Regions from separate parts of the Paenibacillus sp. Y859 genome, predicted to be linked through region 1. Evidence: riboswitches for the same ligand, from Rfam matches in the RefSeq annotation. Region 1 holds a riboswitch; the other holds the start of a gene.
What was found. A riboswitch is a leader RNA that binds a small molecule or an ion and turns the genes downstream of it on or off. The one in region 1 is predicted to bind cyclic di-AMP.

Region 1 (8,320 bases):
AGTTCCATTACACTTCTAACGCCTTTTTCAATTCCTCAGACGAAGCTTCCCACCATTCTTCATTACGAGTCACTAGTAACTCCTTAAGAGCAGTCTTTTCCTCATCAGACAATCTATCCAATATGATTTTGCGCTTCAAAGCGGCATCTAGGTTATTAACGTGATCCGCTAGAATTTTGTAACCTCTACGAGCTTCTGTATCGATCCACATCTCACAAGCTGTAGCGCCTCCATAAAGCTGCCCTTCTGGCGTACGGTCCACCGCGACCCACACTACCCATACTAGACGGCCATTCGGTACATCCTCACGATTCGCAGAGAACTTAATGCCCTTCTCCACTTTACTCTTAGCATGGATTGCTCCTACATCCACCTTAGCTTCACCCTCGTCAATGATGACCGGTGATACGTTGTTTAGGTCAATCGAACCCGCTCCAAAACCGGTATGTTTACTTCTCTTGCTACTTACAATATTCAGGGCAATCTGTTTCTTGCCACTTGGTTCTTTGTTATCCATTTATTCATTATCCCCCTACCATGAAACAGAAATGTAATCCCGTATTTCTGCCTCCAGTTATTTATTACGGCGATTCCTATTATTTTAACTAATAATTGACGAATTGCAAACATATACATGCTGTAGATGCTTGTCAACGGGAGGTATTCAAGTATGACCCCAGCTCGCTCCAAAAAAATTGCCGTTATGATCATTACCCTATTTCTTCTCAGTGGAACCTGGTGGTGGATGCTTCTCAAGGATTCACCCGAATCCAAGACCGTTTATGCGCCCATTCAGGCCAAGCCCACAAGTACAACTACTCCAGAAATTCAAAAGGAAAGCATTCAGCAGCCTACAGCTGAAGTACTGAGTAAACGAATTGTAGAGTACCACATTGATGTTTCTCTTGATCCAGAAGCTAACTTACTGAAAGGAGAACAGAACCTCACCTGGACCCATCCTGGTAAGAACACCGTTACGGAACTCTATTTCCACCTTTACCCGAATGCGTTCTCATCTATGGATACAACATTTATGAAAGAATCCGGTGGGAGACTCCGCAACGATACCATGCCCTCAGATGGCTTCGGTTCCATGACTCTCACAGATCTCAAGACTGAAGATGGCATCTCACTGATGCACCGTATCCAGTACGTACAGCCCGATGATGGTAATAGCAAAGACACAACCTTGGTCAAAATACGTCTTCCACGACCTGTAAAGGGAGGGGAGAGTATTACACTTAACATGAAGTTTGAAGTGAAGCTTCCGCAAATATTCGCCCGTATGGGGGTCGCAGACAAATTTGTTATGGCGGGACAATGGTTTCCCAAGATCAGCGTCTATGAACCTGTTGGTTTAAGAAACAGAACCTCTGAAGGCTGGAATCTTCATCAATACCACGGAAATTCTGAATTCTATTCTGATTTCGGTATCTATAATGTGCGTATTCATGTTCCAGAGAACTACATTGTTGCTTCTACAGGCTTCCCTATTAAAACAGCTCAGTTCGTAAAGGGTGAGAAGATCTACCAGTTCTACGCAGATGATGTTCACGACTTTGCTTGGTCGGCATCTCCTGATTTCATTGTAGCAGAGAAGCCCTTCTCTTCTCCTGAAGTTCCTGGTGTACGAATCAAGCTATATCTAGATCCTGCTCATAAGGATATGAAGGATCGCTATTTCTATGCCGCTGAAGTTGCCTTGAAATATTTCAGCAAGTGGTATGGTCCCTACCCTTATTCCACCTTGTCGATCGTTGTCCCTCCTAATGCAGGCAATGGCGCAGGTGGTATGGAGTATCCGACCTTAATTACAGCCTTCGGTGCGAAGGACGATTCACCTGGTTACGAACTGGAGCGAACGGTTATTCATGAGATTGGTCATCAATATTTCTATGGGATGATTGCAAGTAATGAATTTGAAGAGGCCTGGCTAGATGAGGGGTTCACCTCATACGCAGAAGACCAGCTAATGGAGCAGGAATTCGGACTGATTCCCAATCTTCCTGTCCAAGCCACGATCATCTCTTCACCCGCTTCACTCACACAGGAAGCATGGAAATATGGCTCTCAGGAACATTATGCTCAAAATGTCTATTACCGTGGAAAATTAGTATTAAAAAGTATTGAGAGACAAGTCGGTCAGCAAAAGATGAATAAGATCATGGCGACCTATGCTCAAAAGTACCGCTTTTCCCACCCATCAACCCGTGATTTCCAAATGATTGTGGAGCAGGTCACCCATAAATCATGGCAATCCTTTTTCGATCAATATGTCTACGGTAAACAAATGACCGACTTTGCTATTGATAGCATCACAGTACAGAAGATAGACGTTGCCTCTGAGACACAATACGAATCGAACGTAACTGTAAGTCGATTAGGCGGTACTTACTCCAATATCCCAATACAGTTCACATTTGCAGATGGTCACACCTTACAAAGAGTATGGAATGGAACAGGCGATACGATCCAGTTCAAGCTACAATATACATCGCCTCTTTCCTCGGCTCTCATTGATCCAGATTACACACTTGTACTTGAGAACAAATATATCAATAACTATTTAACAGCGGAGCTAGATACCAAGAAGGTCTCCCGCTGGAACATTAGCATGACCAAGCTGCTTGAAGTATGGCTTGGAAGTCTGTCCTGGTGAGGTGAAGAACGGTGAGGACGAATATCGCCAATGGCTGGATCAGTGTCAAGAATCAATTCTACGTCGTTATCATTCTATTTCTGTACCAACTTCTCTTCAGTTACTTTCTGTACCGTTTGGTTAATTCAGTCGTAGTTCCTTTACTTCAGCGCTACCCAGACCCACCTCCCACTGAATTAAGTCAGATCTTATTCTACGTTGAAGGACAATTGAATCTCATGCATAGCCAAACCGTTCATAACTACATGTGGATTCTACTGGGCATGTTACTCTTTCGTATGCTTCTCACTCCTTTGATTCATTCAGGCATATTCTATGGGCTTCACCAAGAACAAAAGGGTGAGACAGGACTTTTCTTTTTCAAAGGTATGGCATTGTACGCCAAACCAGTGATGCTGTTCTATTGGAGTGAGGCACTATTAGTTCTTCTTCCCGCATACTGGCTAATCCCTAAGCTCTATACGTTAGCTATTAGTGGTTATATGACACCATCTATTCTGCTTCAGGCTATTCCTTATGTTCTGGGTTGGATCATATATCGATATGTCATACATCACGTCATCCTTTTTATGCAATTTGGAAAAACAGGATCAACAGGTATCATCTCCTCTGCCCTAGTATGTTTGCGTAGTGCACTTCCTGTTATTGGAATATCCCTCATCTTGGGTGTACTCAGTTTACTTTTCTTCTGCCTATTTACCGGTCTTTCACTTGTGTGGTCAGGGCTTCTTGCTCTCATACTTCAACAGTCCTATCCACTCATAACTTGTTTATTCAAAATGTGGCATATCACCTCTCATTATCATGTATGGCACTCCAGATTTTACAAGTCGTAATCATTCTCCTTTATTTCTCTCTATAATTGCTTGTTACGAGAAACCCCCGCCCTTTTCAACAAAAAGGGCGGGGGTTTCTTGTCTTTACTGGGTTATTGGAATTTGCCAAAGTGTAAATCCTCTGTTAAGATAACACTTATAACAACTTTGTAACCTTTATAGCTATTCATATTATTAGTTATTGACGATTGTCACTTATTGGTGCATCATACAGCCGAATTCCTAAGCACCAGGAGGCGGGGGATCCAATTATATGGGTGAATTGATCTTGCAACATAGGGATCATAGGGGAACCTTCAACCGAATCCTTAAGCTAACCTCGCAGGCATTGGAAGGGGAAAACGTAATTGAACAAGAAGTTAACTGCTAGCGTATTAAGTATGGCTCTTGCGTTAACCATTGGAACAGGTAGCGTATTTGCAGACTCAACGATGGATTCGGTCATTGACCGTACTATTGGAGTTACTTATAAGACCGGTGGAACAACCACCAATGGATTTGATTGTTCTGGCTTCTCTCGGTATGTCTTCTCCAAATTAGGCATCACCTTGCCACGACAGTCTTCAGCACAGTTCAAAACAGGTACAGCTGTATCCCGTAATGAGATGAGACCTGGAGATCTAGTCTTTTTCAACACTTCAGGAAAAGGTGTCTCTCATGTTGGCATATTTGTCGGTAGTGGTAAATTTGCACATGCATCTACTTCACGTGGTGTCATCATCAGCTCCCTTAACGAAAGTTACTATGCCAAGCGCTATATTGGTGCTAAACGTGTCATGAGTACTGCCAAATATCAAGCTGCTGCCTACAATTAACAATACGATAAATAGTACCTTAAGAAGACCTATGAAGGACTCGACATCCCTTGCGTAGGTCTTCCTTTTTCAACAAAATTAAATCATTTACATCAAATATGACAAAAAACAATTGCCAAACCGGTATTCCTTTGCTACAATAGTTCAAGTAAGTACATAGTAACAACTTTGTAATAAGTTTTGTAACATTTACGTTAACTATATCTGCCGAATTCCCGATACAACGGGAAGTGGGGGAACCGTCTTGGGTGAATTGATCTTGCTTCAGAGGGATCATAGGGAACCTTCAACCGAATCCTTAAGCTAACCTCGCAGGCACCGGAAGGAGTTATCTTGTTGAAGAAGAAATTAATATCAGTAGCTCTAGGAATGACATTATTGTTGTCCATTGGAACCGGAAGCGCTTTCGCAGACTCTAAGATGGACAAGGCTATTGAGCCTACGATTGGAACTGCATATGTAGGTGGTGGTGTAAACACCAATGGATTCGATTGCTCAGGATTTACAATGTATATTTTCGATAAGCTAGGTATTGAATTACCACATCAGTCTGGTTCCCAATTTAGTATGGGTACAGCGATTGCACAGAAGGACTTAAGAGAAGGAGATCTTGTCTTCTTTAACTTTACTAGTAAAGGTCTTGTATCGCACGTTGGAATATATGTAGGTGATGGAGATTTTGCACATGCTTCCTCTTCTAGGGGTGTCATTATTAACTCACTTAGCCAAGCCTATTATAAAAACGGTTACGTTGGCGCTAAAAGAATTATGAGTGATAATACATATGAGTCTGTTGCACTCGATAATTAAATAATACTTATTAACGGGCCTGTGGAGGAGATTTCAATTGAATCTCAACTGCAGGTTTTTTCACCTCTATATACAATGCAAGTTTAAAAAAGTCAGGTTTGAACTATTACTTACAGAAGGGAATCTGTGTATGAATCACCAAGATTTAATCATTATCCCAATGGAGATTGATCATGCTCGCGCTATATCGGAATGGACTTATCCCATTCCATACGATATTTACGGATGGATGTCTTGGGACCAAATGGAAGCGCTAGGCATTGAATTTGGCGATCCGATTATTCGTAGAGAACAGTATGCTTCTGTTACGGATGTACAAGGAGAACTCTACGGATTTGCACAGTTCTTTCCGTTAGAGGGTGTAACCCGTCTTGGGATCAGCATGCGACCTGACTTATGTGGACAGGGATTAGGAAAGATTGTTGTACAATCTATTGCTCGTGAGGCAGTACGACGCAGCCCCCATGATGAAATTGACCTAGAGGTTCTAACCTGGAACAAACGTGCCATCCAGGTATACCTCAAAGCAGGGTTTGAGATTACGGATACTTATGAACGACTAACTCCAGATGGTATGAAGCCCTTTTTTTGCATGGTTTTAAGAAAATCTTACGATTTCTATGATAAATAGCACTCAATTACATCCTTTATATAATATATACTGGATTTTTCATCACTTATTTGACACAATAGCTATGATGTACGTTTCCTATCCGTTATAATAAAATTATCAGCCTACATAAGAAAGGATGAACAAGATGCAAAAATATATTATGAGTGGTTTCTTCTTTACTGCATGTATTCTAGCCATCGTACTTATGTTTACTCTTCCTGGTCAAGGGGAAGTAGACAAAGTAGCAAAACCTAGTATGCCAGAGGTTGTATTCGATGCTTCGGCTGCTGAAGCAATAGTTAAAGCGAGTTGTATTTCTTGCCACGGTGATCAGCTACAAGGGGGAGTAGGTCCGAACCTACAAGCTATCGGTAGCACGATGTCAGCTGAAGAAATGTACACATTGGTTAGTAAAGGTAAAGGAATTATGCCTGGCTTCAAAGATACATTAGCCGAAGAAGAAATTGCTAATGTCGCACAGTGGTTAGCCCAAAAGAAATAACACAACATAGAAAAACGGGTACCTTCCTTATTTGGAAGGTACCCGTTCTGCGTGAAATTCCACTACTCTTCACTTTCTATTTCCACACATCTTGTCAAAGGCCTCATTATATTGCTTCGCCTCTTTCATATCTATGGCAGTTAGATATCCTTCATCCCAAGAAGTGAGACGGAGAATAACATTCTGATAATCAATGGTGATCAGAGGATGATGGTTAAAGGCCTCAGAGATGGTTGCTACTTCATCTACAAATGAAATTCCCTTCATAAAACTTGAGAAAATGAATCTACGTTCTATAAAGCGCTCCTCAACTAACTCCCAGCCCTTAAGCTGACTCAAATGCACGTCCACTTCTTCCTTTGTATACGTCACTCTTTAAGCTGCCACCTTTCCAGACCAATGTTATCTACGATAACCCCGCCACTTATATCATTGTATTCTTTCAAATAACCTTTCATGCAACAATCTCTATAGTCCATGGTCAAAAAACTGAACTTATTGAACTACCTCTATTAAATTAAAGGCACAACGGCCAGTTCTGTATCACCTATAAGTATATTGATTCGATGGTTCTCTTGATCGTGGATAACCACCCCACTTCCAACTGCTATAGATGGATTTGTCCCCAGTCCATAGAATAAATCTTCTGCCAAAGCTTCCATGACCTCTTCCTTATCCTCCACCGATAGCTGGTTCCATTCTTCTTCTTCCATCTCAAAAAATAAATAACTATCTGTAATTCGACCTACAGCAATCGTCAACTCTTGAAAAATAACTTCGTAATCACGACCATGTTTTACACCCAATTTATAGCCCTCCATTTCGTTTGTAACAGAACTTTTACAATTGATTTCATTATACAGGAAAATAGACCTTAAATAAAAAGCCCTTTATGTCGATAATATACTATAATGCGTCTCTTGTGCGACAGTCCATCTTTTCTATCTTCATTTGGCGGCATGAAAGGATTCAATTCTATTTCTCATGGATGAGGTGTACAATGGAAATTTCAACGATTATTGGATTAATTTTAGGTTTAGTTTCAGTTGTAGTAGGGATGTTTCTCAAAGGTGCTCCATTAGGTGCCCTTATGGTACCTGCAGCATATTTAATTATTTTTGGAGGTACTGCGGCAACCATCTTTATGGGATTCCCTATGTCAGAGCTCAAGAAGATCCCAAAGTTAATCAAGATTGTCTTTATTAAGAAGAAGTCAATGGATAAGAAAGAAATGATCACTTTATTTATGGAGTGGGCCTCCATTACTAGACGTGAAGGATTACTCGCTCTGGAATCCAAAGTAGAAGAAATTGACGATACGTTCTTGCGTAGCGGAATGCGAATGATTATTGATGGTAATGATCAGGACTTCGTGCGCGATGTCTTAATGGAAGATATTAATGCTACCGAAGATCGTCATAAGGGCGGGGCTCTTATTTTCTCTCAAGCGGGTATGTACGCACCTACACTTGGAGTGTTGGGTGCCGTTATAGGTCTTATTGCTGCACTAGGTGATATGGAGGATATGGCTGTACTAGCAAAGGCGATAGGTGCGGCTTTCATCGCAACTCTACTCGGTATATTTACCGGTTATGTTATCTTTCACCCAACTGCCAATAAGCTTAAACGTATATCAAAAGCTGAGATTGAGCTTAAACTTATGATGCTTGAAGGTCTTCTATCTATTCAATCAGGTGTGTCTACGATTGCTATTAATCAAAAGCTTTCCGTATTCTTAACCCCTTCTGAACGTGAACAAATGAAAGCTAGGGAGGGTGGTTTAGGTGAGCAAAAAGACTAGACGTCATGAGGAAGAGGAACATACGGATGAGTCTTGGCTTCTCCCTTACTCTGACCTTATGACTCTTCTTCTAGCTCTATTCATTGTTTTATATTCAATGAGTGCTGCAGATGCAGAAAAATTCGAAGCGATGAGTGAGGCCTTCAGTGCCGCCTTTTCTACTGGAACTGGTGTTCTGAACCATACATCTTCTATTTCCAAAGATAACACTACTTCAGACCTAGCAGCTGAAGACACTCCAGCCAAGAAGGTCACTAAAAGTCAACAGGCTTCGCTTATCAGAC
Region 2 (8,320 bases), on a different contig from region 1:
TCCAGGTGGAAAGATTAGCATGGTTCATAAACCTCAACGCTTAGGTGACCTAATGAGCCTTATGCGGCAGTATCGTCTTGAACCGAAGCGAATTCGATTCGTTCATCCCCGTGTTAATGTAGAGGCTAACATGGTATTAATTGAAGCATTACGAGATGGAAAGCCAGAGGTGCGAATTCTACCTCCACTTATCGTGTATAACGAGCAGAATGAATATTGTCCTGAACTATTGGAAATTTACTATGGATCAAAAGAAGGTGAAGTATGAGTATAACGAAACAAAGTAGCTTTCAAGGAGAAACGTCACGTAGTAGCGGAGTGTTGTATCTTGTAGGAACACCCATTGGGAATTTAGAGGACATGACTTTTCGTGCAGTAAGAGTATTAAAGGAATGTGATATTATTGCAGCAGAAGATACACGTCAGACACGTAAATTATTGACTCACTTTGAAATCTTACCTCAGCTTTTATTTAGTTATCACGAACATAATAAGGCCGCAAGTGGGCCAGAATTAATTCGGTATATAATAGAAGGAAAAAATTTAGCATTGGTCAGTGATGCTGGTCTACCAGCCATTTCTGATCCTGGTTCAGAGCTTGTACAGTTAGCTATTGCTGAGGGAATTCCAGTAGTCCCCATTCCAGGTGCGAATGCTGCTTTATCAGCATTAATTGTGTCAGGTCTTCCAACAGAGCGGTTTACCTTTGCTGGGTTTCTACCTCGAGAGCGTAAGGATGTTCAGGTAGTACTATCTTCTGTGCAGTACGCACAAGGAACGTTATTGTTCTACGAGTCACCACATCGGGTTATCAAGACGTTAGGATTCCTGCTAGAATTTCTAGGTGATCGCCGGATTGTGCTTGCACGTGAATTGACGAAAAGATATGAAGAAATGGTACGCGGCAGTATAGAGGAATGTCTAACATGGCTGGGTGAACACCCACCAATTGGAGAATATGTGTTAGTTGTGGAAGGGGCAAGTCAGGAAGAAGAGCAGAAGCGGAAGGATGCTTGGTGGCAGGAGTTGTCTTTGGAAGAGCATGTGACACGCTATGAGCGGGATGGAGAATCCCGGAAAGATGCGATGAAGAGAACTGCTACAGATCGCGGCGTATCGAAACGAGATATTTATAATGCCTTGTTATAATACGAGCTCAAAAAGTAAGCTCTTCAGCACCGAGAAGATTCGATGTCGAATAAGCCTCCTGCTATAACTTCGTGATCAAAAGATGACTTTTTGAACTACCTCTTGTAGAATAACTTGTTCAAGAATATAAGGAAGAACTGTCAGGTCATGAGCGACAGTCCTTCCTTATATAAAAAAGATGCCTCCCACAAGCTTTGAGACAAAGCTTAGGAAGACATTAAGGAGATATAATAAAGGTTTGAATTAACAATTTAATTATTCCTAGTATAACCTATTTTTCTTAGTTTGTCACAGGTGTTGGAATATCTGAGACACATTCATTACAAACTATTTTCCCTTTAAAGTAAATAACGTTGTCGGCGTTGCCACAGAAGATGCATGCCGGCTCATATTTCTTCAGAATAATTCGTTCACCATCAACGTAGATCTCTAGAGCGTCCTTCTCACCAATGCCTAATGTACGGCGTAATTCAATTGGAATGACAACCCGTCCCAGTTCATCGACTTTTCTTACAATTCCAGTAGATTTCATCATATTAAGTCTTGCCCCTCTCGAACGTGTGTTTAACAATGTCATGATTCGACATAGTTCCTACTTTTATGATATTAATAGTACCAAGCATTACCAGTTTAGTCAACATAAGATTAGAACTAAATTTCACAAATGATTAGAGAAATGTTGTCGTGTATGATGTTACATAACTTAATTATAAAAAATGAGTCTTAAATTAAATGGGTAGTTGACGCTAAAACATACGACTTTATTCGACATTAAACGACATTATTTAAGTATAAGTAGTATACCAAAGGAGTGGAAAACGATATGATGCAACCTTTAAATGAAGAAAAGGTATTTAAAGATCCAGTTCACAATTATATACATGTGCAGGATACAACCATTTGGAGATTGATCAATACAGCCGAGTTTCAGCGTTTACGTCGTATACGTCAATTAGGAACATCTTATCTAACGTTTCATGGAGCTGAACATAGCCGCTTCTCACATTCGCTAGGCGTATATGAAATTACAAGACAAATTATTTCATTATTTGAAAGAAATAATTATTCTGATTGGCCGAAGGAAGAGAAATTAGTCACACTTTGTGCTGCGCTACTTCATGATGTTGGGCATGGACCATTCTCCCATTCTATAGAAGAAGCATTTCATATGAATCACGAAGAATGGACAGTTCGGATTATTATGGGAGATACGCATATACATGATATCTTAAGTCAGGTTGAGCATGGATTTGCAGAAAAGGTTGCCTCTGTTATTGCAAAAACCTATCATAAACCTATCGTTGTCAATCTCGTATCCAGTGCACTTGATGCGGATCGCATGGATTATTTGTTACGTGACGCATACTATACTGGGGTAAATTACGGTACAATCGATGTCGATCGAATTATACGAATGTTAAGACCTCATCATGGGCGAATCGTTGTGAAAGAATCAGGAATGCATGCTGTTGAAGATTATCTTATGGCTAGATATCAAATGTATTGGCAAGTGTATTTCCATCCTGTGACACGTAGCTCAGAAATCATTCTGAGACTTATTTTTCTACGTGCTAAGGAGCTATACATTAGTGGATATTATTTTGAATTTATGATGAAGCCATTGGTTAGTTTATTTAAGGATGAAGTGAGTGTTGAGGAGTATTTAAAATTAGATGAGGCTCTTATCCAGACTGCATTTATGCAGTGGACCTCGGAAAAGGATCCCATACTTAGCGAGCTCTGTAGCCGCTTCATGCATCGCAGACTGTATAAATATGTAGAGTTGGAACCACTTGATAGAGATATGATTCATGAGATTCGCCAGCAGTTCTATCAAAGTGGACTGAATCCCCAATATGATCTAATTATTGATTCTCCAAGCGATCTTCCTTATGATGTATTTCACTCGGGTGATGAAGCTAGTCAGAAGCAAATTATATTACTAGATCGACAAGAAAAGCTAATGGAAATATCTGAAGTGTCGGATATTGTACGTTCCATAAGTGGTCTCCAACGCGGTAAGTTCCGCTTATATTACCCTGAACAGAAGATAGAGGCTGCATTATCGTCGTTTTCCCCTTCGGTTGCTCGTATTTTCAAAGATTATTGATGTTTTAAGTCAAAATCAGTACGTGTAGAAATAATTAAAAATGCAGAATATAGCGAAGTGGGACGGAATGGTCCTGTAGAAGCGTAAGCGTTCGCCTGCAAATGATACTTCGCGCCTAGCGAAGCCGCTTCCACTTGGAAATTGCAATTATAAAAGGAGATTATATATATGATGTTGTTCGACACACATACTCATCTAGACGCACCACAATTCGACGAAGATCGTGAAGAGGTTATTGCGCGTGCAGTTGAAGATGGTGTAGGGAAAATGGTTAATATTGGTTTTAATCGAGATACGATCCCTACAACGATGGAATTGGCTGAGAAATATGACTTTATTTATGCGGCAGTAGGTTGGCATCCAGTAGATGCGATCACGATGGAAGAGGGGGATTTGGAATGGATTGCATCCCTTTGTAAACATGAGAAAGTGGTAGCCATCGGTGAGATCGGATTGGACTATCATTGGGATACATCGCCTAAGGATATACAACAGCGGGTACTTCGCCAGCAAATTGGACTAGCCCGTGAATTAAAGATGCCGATTGTCATTCATAATCGCGATGCACATGAAGATATTGTTAGAATTCTACGCGAGGAAAAGGCAAGTGAAGTTGGGGGCATCATGCACTCCTACTCTGGTAGTTGGGAAACAGCTAAAGTATGCCTTGATATGGGATTTCATTTGTCATTTGGTGGTCCGATTACGTTCAAAAATGCCAAACAACCAAAAGAGGTGTTGGCGAAGGTACCAATGGACCGATTATTGATTGAAACAGACTCCCCTTATCTGACTCCACATCCATTTAGAGGGAAGAGGAATGAGTCCGCACATGTGAGACTAGTAGCTGAGGCCGCTGCCCAGATTAAAGGTGTTGAAATCGAGGAAATTGCCCAAATAACCACTAAAAATGCCCTGTATTTATTTGGTATTTCGTGAAAGAGTGAGCAAACTAGCTGAAATAGTGAGATCGGACGACTTAATCATGCCTTATTATCGTGTAAAGAGCGAATATTACAAAAATTTAACCATTTATTCAGAAATTTGTGGTTGATTGATGCTTTACAACATGCATCGAAACGCGATATCATCTTTTCAGTGATGTAAGCTGATCGTAATTGGACAGCTTATTATTTTCTTGAACCAGTCTCGCTAAATCTCCAGATGATCGGAGAACGGGGGAACCAATATGACCAATCCAGATTGTACTTGGTAAAGGTCATATATGACTTCTTTTATTGGGTCTTTGGGGTGAATTCAAGGGCAATCGCCATGAGCGGTTGACCTAAGATCGGGCATCTCTCTTTTGCCCAAACCCGACAGCTAACCCCGTAGGCGCTATGAAGAGAGGCAAACTCGTGCATGGATTTCCGTTATTTAGAAAATATCGGGCCGCCGCGAAGGAGTTCCTCTAACTCTTTCTTTAGGCTTCTTTTTTTTGAATAAAGACAATTTTGTCATCATACTCTTATTTATTAGGGGGTGACAATCATGACGAGCAGACCGGTACATGATGCAGGATAGATATTATTTTAGTATCCTGTACAAATTTTATTATAGTCGCGTCAATTACACATATGGTTTATTTTTCAGACGGCGAGGCTATGAAGGAGGATCGGAAAGTGGGCATTTTTAAAGAACAAACCCATGATTCATCATCATCCAGCATGACTTACGCAACACGTTGGAAGCATGAAAGTTTAAGTAAGATCTCAGTTGCGGCTATTGCTTTAATAGCGATTAGCCTGACCGTTCTATTGTTTGCCAGCATTCAAGAACGTAAACAAGTGTATTTAGTGATTGATGGACATGTAAGTGCTATAGAAACCCATCATGCTATGTTACAAGAAATGCTGAATGAACAAGCCATTATTCTCAGACCGGAAGATCAGGTGTCCGTATCGTTGAACAGCCCGCTTAAAGACGGCGATAAAGTTCATATTCAACGTGCTGTCGAGATTAATGTAACTGCTGATGGTCAGTCGGCTACTCGGTTCACTACACAAGGGACTGTAAAGGATGCTGTTAAGCAACTAGGCATTACTCTAGATGCACACGACAAAGTATTTCCTGATTTGAATACAAAGATCACAGATAAGTTGGACATCAAGGTTGTCCGGATAAACAAACAGATTGTTGAGCGTGTAGAAGAGATCCCTTTTCGAGTCATCAAGACTTCCGATCCAACGATTGTGAAAGGAAACGTCAAGGTGGTACAGAACGGACAGTCTGGGGCAATAGTCCAACAGATCGAGAAAATATATCAAGATGGGCAATTCGTAACGATGAGCCTGGTTGGCAAAGAAGTGAAGAGCCAAGTGCAGGATAAAATTGTTGCTGTAGGTACGAAGGTAGAGCCGCCGAAGCAAATCATTTTAGCATCTACGACAGCTACTAGTAACAAAGCAAAGGCTACGAATGTGAATAAAGAGAATAATCGAGCTAGCAAGGCTGGCGTTGATTTTAGTTATAAAAAGGTGCTTAAGAATGTAACTATGACTGCGTACTCTTCAGAAGAGCCAGGTATAGGAACTCGAACCGCATCAGGCACACGTGTAACGGAAGGTCGTACGATTGCGGTGGATACCAGTGTCATCCCTATGGGATGGTGGGTATATATCGAAGGTATTGGCTTCCGCCGTGCAGAAGATACAGGTGGTGCAATCAAAGGCAACAAGATCGATGTGTATTATGATTCAGTGAAGAATGCTCGTAATTTCGGTCGTAAGAAGGGTGGAACAATATATGTGATCGGGCCCGTTAAGCCTGAACTAAACTAAACTGTTTTACAACAGCTTTCTATTCCTATACTATTAAGGTCATAATGGAAGCCATACTAAAGAAGAGGATGAATCCTCTTCTTTTTGCTGTTGTGATACAGGCTCTGAAGGGAAGAATCGTTATGATCAAAGAAATCATTGTCGTGGAAGGTCGCGATGATACGACAGCAATTAAGAGGGCCGTAGAGGCGGATACGATCGAGACGGGTGGTTCTGCTATTAATGCACGTACGATCCAACGGATCGCATTAGCACAAGAGCGTAGAGGGGTTATTATATTCACTGACCCTGATCATGCAGGCGAAAGGATTCGTAAGATCATTTCTAACAAGGTGCCGGGATGTAAGCATGCGTTCATTCCTGAAGTAGATGCAACACGTAAAGGTGATATCGGGGTGGAGAATGCATCACCTGAAGCGATCCGCCACGCATTAGCTCGAGTACATACCTCTTATGAGGGTTCGCAGAGTATGATTGACATGGAGGATCTTATACAAGCAGGGCTAATGGTTCATCCTGATGCATCTGCCCGCAGAATGGAAATGGGTAATATACTAGGAATTGGGTATTGTAATGGGAAGCAGTTTCTGAAGCGTCTCGCTATATTTCAAATTACGCGTGATGAATTCGTTAGTGCCCTCGCCCAAATTGAAGAGGGAGGTCAAGGATCAAATGAATGACATCGATAGCATTGCAACACCCAAGCGAACGAAGGATATTATAAGACGGCATGGTTTCTCTTTTAAAAAGAGTCTAGGTCAGAACTTTCTAATTGATCAGAATATACTGGATAAAATTGTTGATGCAGCAGAGTTGGATGAAACGAAAGGGGCACTGGAGATTGGCCCAGGGATTGGGGCGCTCACAGAAAGGCTCGCACAGAATGCAGGTACAGTGACTGCGGTGGAAATTGATAAACGTCTTATTCCGATATTGAAAGAAGTGTTGGAGCCCTATCCGCATGTTCATGTTGAACAAGCAGATGTGCTTGATGTTGATTTAAAGGCGTTATTTGAGTCGAATTTCAAAGATGTATCGAAGGTTAGTGTGGTCGCTAATCTGCCTTACTATGTGACAACGCCTATTCTGATGAAGTTACTGGAAGAGAAGCTTCCGTTAGAGCATATTGTGGTCATGATCCAGAAGGAAGTAGCAGCGCGCATGGCCGCATCCCCAGGAAGTAAGGACTACGGTAGTCTTAGTATTGCTGTTCAATACTATAGTGTGCCTGAGCTGGTCTGTATTGTACCTAATACCGTATTTATACCCCAGCCGAATGTAGATTCTGCCGTTATCCGACTCACGGTCCGAGAACAACCACCAGTGGATGCACATGATGAAGTGCATTTCTTCGATGTGGTACGCTCTTCATTTACTCAACGACGTAAGACGATCTCTAACAACCTCAAGAGTCGCTTCGCGCTTCCTGAAGGACGTGAGCGGATCGATGCATTGTTAGTGCAAGCAGGTATTGAACCATCACGGCGTGGAGAGACACTTAGTCTGCAGGAATTTGCTACTCTTAGCAATATGCTTCTAGAAGCCGGCATTATGTGAGATATGGACTTTCAAAAGGAAGTTCGAGAGGGTTAATTATGCAAAAAAGATGAACCAATAGAGATCATCGCCCATATCATGGGGGTAGGGGTGATGTTCTGATGAATTTAGGCGACTTGGTTGTCCGCCGATCGTATGGTGGCGATATTGCGTTTCGTATCGAAGAATTACAACAAGACCACGCCATCCTGAAAGGTACGGAATTTAGACTATTGGCGGATTCCCCACTTAAGGATTTGGTGAAAGCAACATCAGTATTTGTAAGTGAAAAGGTCCAGGAAGCCGAGGAGAGAGCCAATGAGTCCTTATCTTCTTTTTCGCGTCAGCGAAAGGAGCAGTCATTACGTCATCAAGTTCAAATAAGTGGGGGTAGGGAACAATCGAAGGAAGCTTCCTACTTCGAAGTCCCTGGTAAAGTGCTTCATTTAGATGGAGATCCTAATTATTTGCAAAAGAGTCTTCGTGTCTATGAGCAACTACGTGTACCAGCGGAGGGCTATTATGTCAGGGAGTCAGGCATGGCTGAAGCCTTGTATCGATTGTTGCCACAAGTACAACCTGATATCGTAGTGATTACAGGTCATGATGGTGTGTTAAAGCACGGGTTAAATCGAGATCTCTACAGCTTGAGCAGCTACAAAAACTCACAAAATTTCGTATCCGCTATTCTAGCAGCGAGAAAGTACGATCGTCATTTGGATACTTTAACGATTGTTGCGGGTGC

Region 2: linked by a shared signal. The riboswitch ahead of AC1TO8_RS21815 (ubiquitin-like domain-containing protein) and the one ahead of AC1TO8_RS22645 (C40 family peptidase) in region 1 are both predicted to bind cyclic di-AMP.

What each region holds. Positions count from the first base shown of each region.
Region 1 covers NZ_JBXCIZ010000020.1:11,490-19,809, reverse strand. The annotation lists gene AC1TO8_RS22660 (YwhD family protein) at 8-517, opposite strand; gene AC1TO8_RS22655 (M1 family metallopeptidase) at 671-2,659, shown strand; gene AC1TO8_RS22650 (hypothetical protein) at 2,671-3,495, shown strand; cyclic di-AMP (ydaO/yuaA leader) riboswitch at 3,698-3,838, shown strand; gene AC1TO8_RS22645 (C40 family peptidase) at 3,843-4,310, shown strand; cyclic di-AMP (ydaO/yuaA leader) riboswitch at 4,506-4,643, shown strand; gene AC1TO8_RS22640 (C40 family peptidase) at 4,647-5,120, shown strand; gene AC1TO8_RS22635 (GNAT family N-acetyltransferase) at 5,251-5,751, shown strand; gene AC1TO8_RS22630 (c-type cytochrome) at 5,879-6,235, shown strand; gene AC1TO8_RS22625 (4a-hydroxytetrahydrobiopterin dehydratase) at 6,305-6,607, opposite strand; gene AC1TO8_RS22620 (hypothetical protein) at 6,748-7,041, opposite strand; gene motA (flagellar motor stator protein MotA) at 7,236-8,036, shown strand; gene AC1TO8_RS22610 (flagellar motor protein MotB) at 8,020-8,320, shown strand, end outside.
Region 2 covers NZ_JBXCIZ010000017.1:45,278-53,597, reverse strand. The annotation lists gene AC1TO8_RS21840 (tRNA1(Val) (adenine(37)-N6)-methyltransferase) at 1-268, shown strand, start outside; gene rsmI (16S rRNA (cytidine(1402)-2'-O)-methyltransferase) at 265-1,149, shown strand; gene AC1TO8_RS21830 (AbrB/MazE/SpoVT family DNA-binding domain-containing protein) at 1,430-1,684, opposite strand; gene AC1TO8_RS21825 (HD domain-containing protein) at 1,973-3,259, shown strand; gene AC1TO8_RS21820 (TatD family hydrolase) at 3,428-4,198, shown strand; cyclic di-AMP (ydaO/yuaA leader) riboswitch at 4,400-4,612, shown strand; gene AC1TO8_RS21815 (ubiquitin-like domain-containing protein) at 4,882-6,039, shown strand; gene rnmV (ribonuclease M5) at 6,162-6,719, shown strand; gene rsmA (16S rRNA (adenine(1518)-N(6)/adenine(1519)-N(6))-dimethyltransferase RsmA) at 6,712-7,596, shown strand; gene yabG (sporulation peptidase YabG) at 7,698-8,320, shown strand, end outside.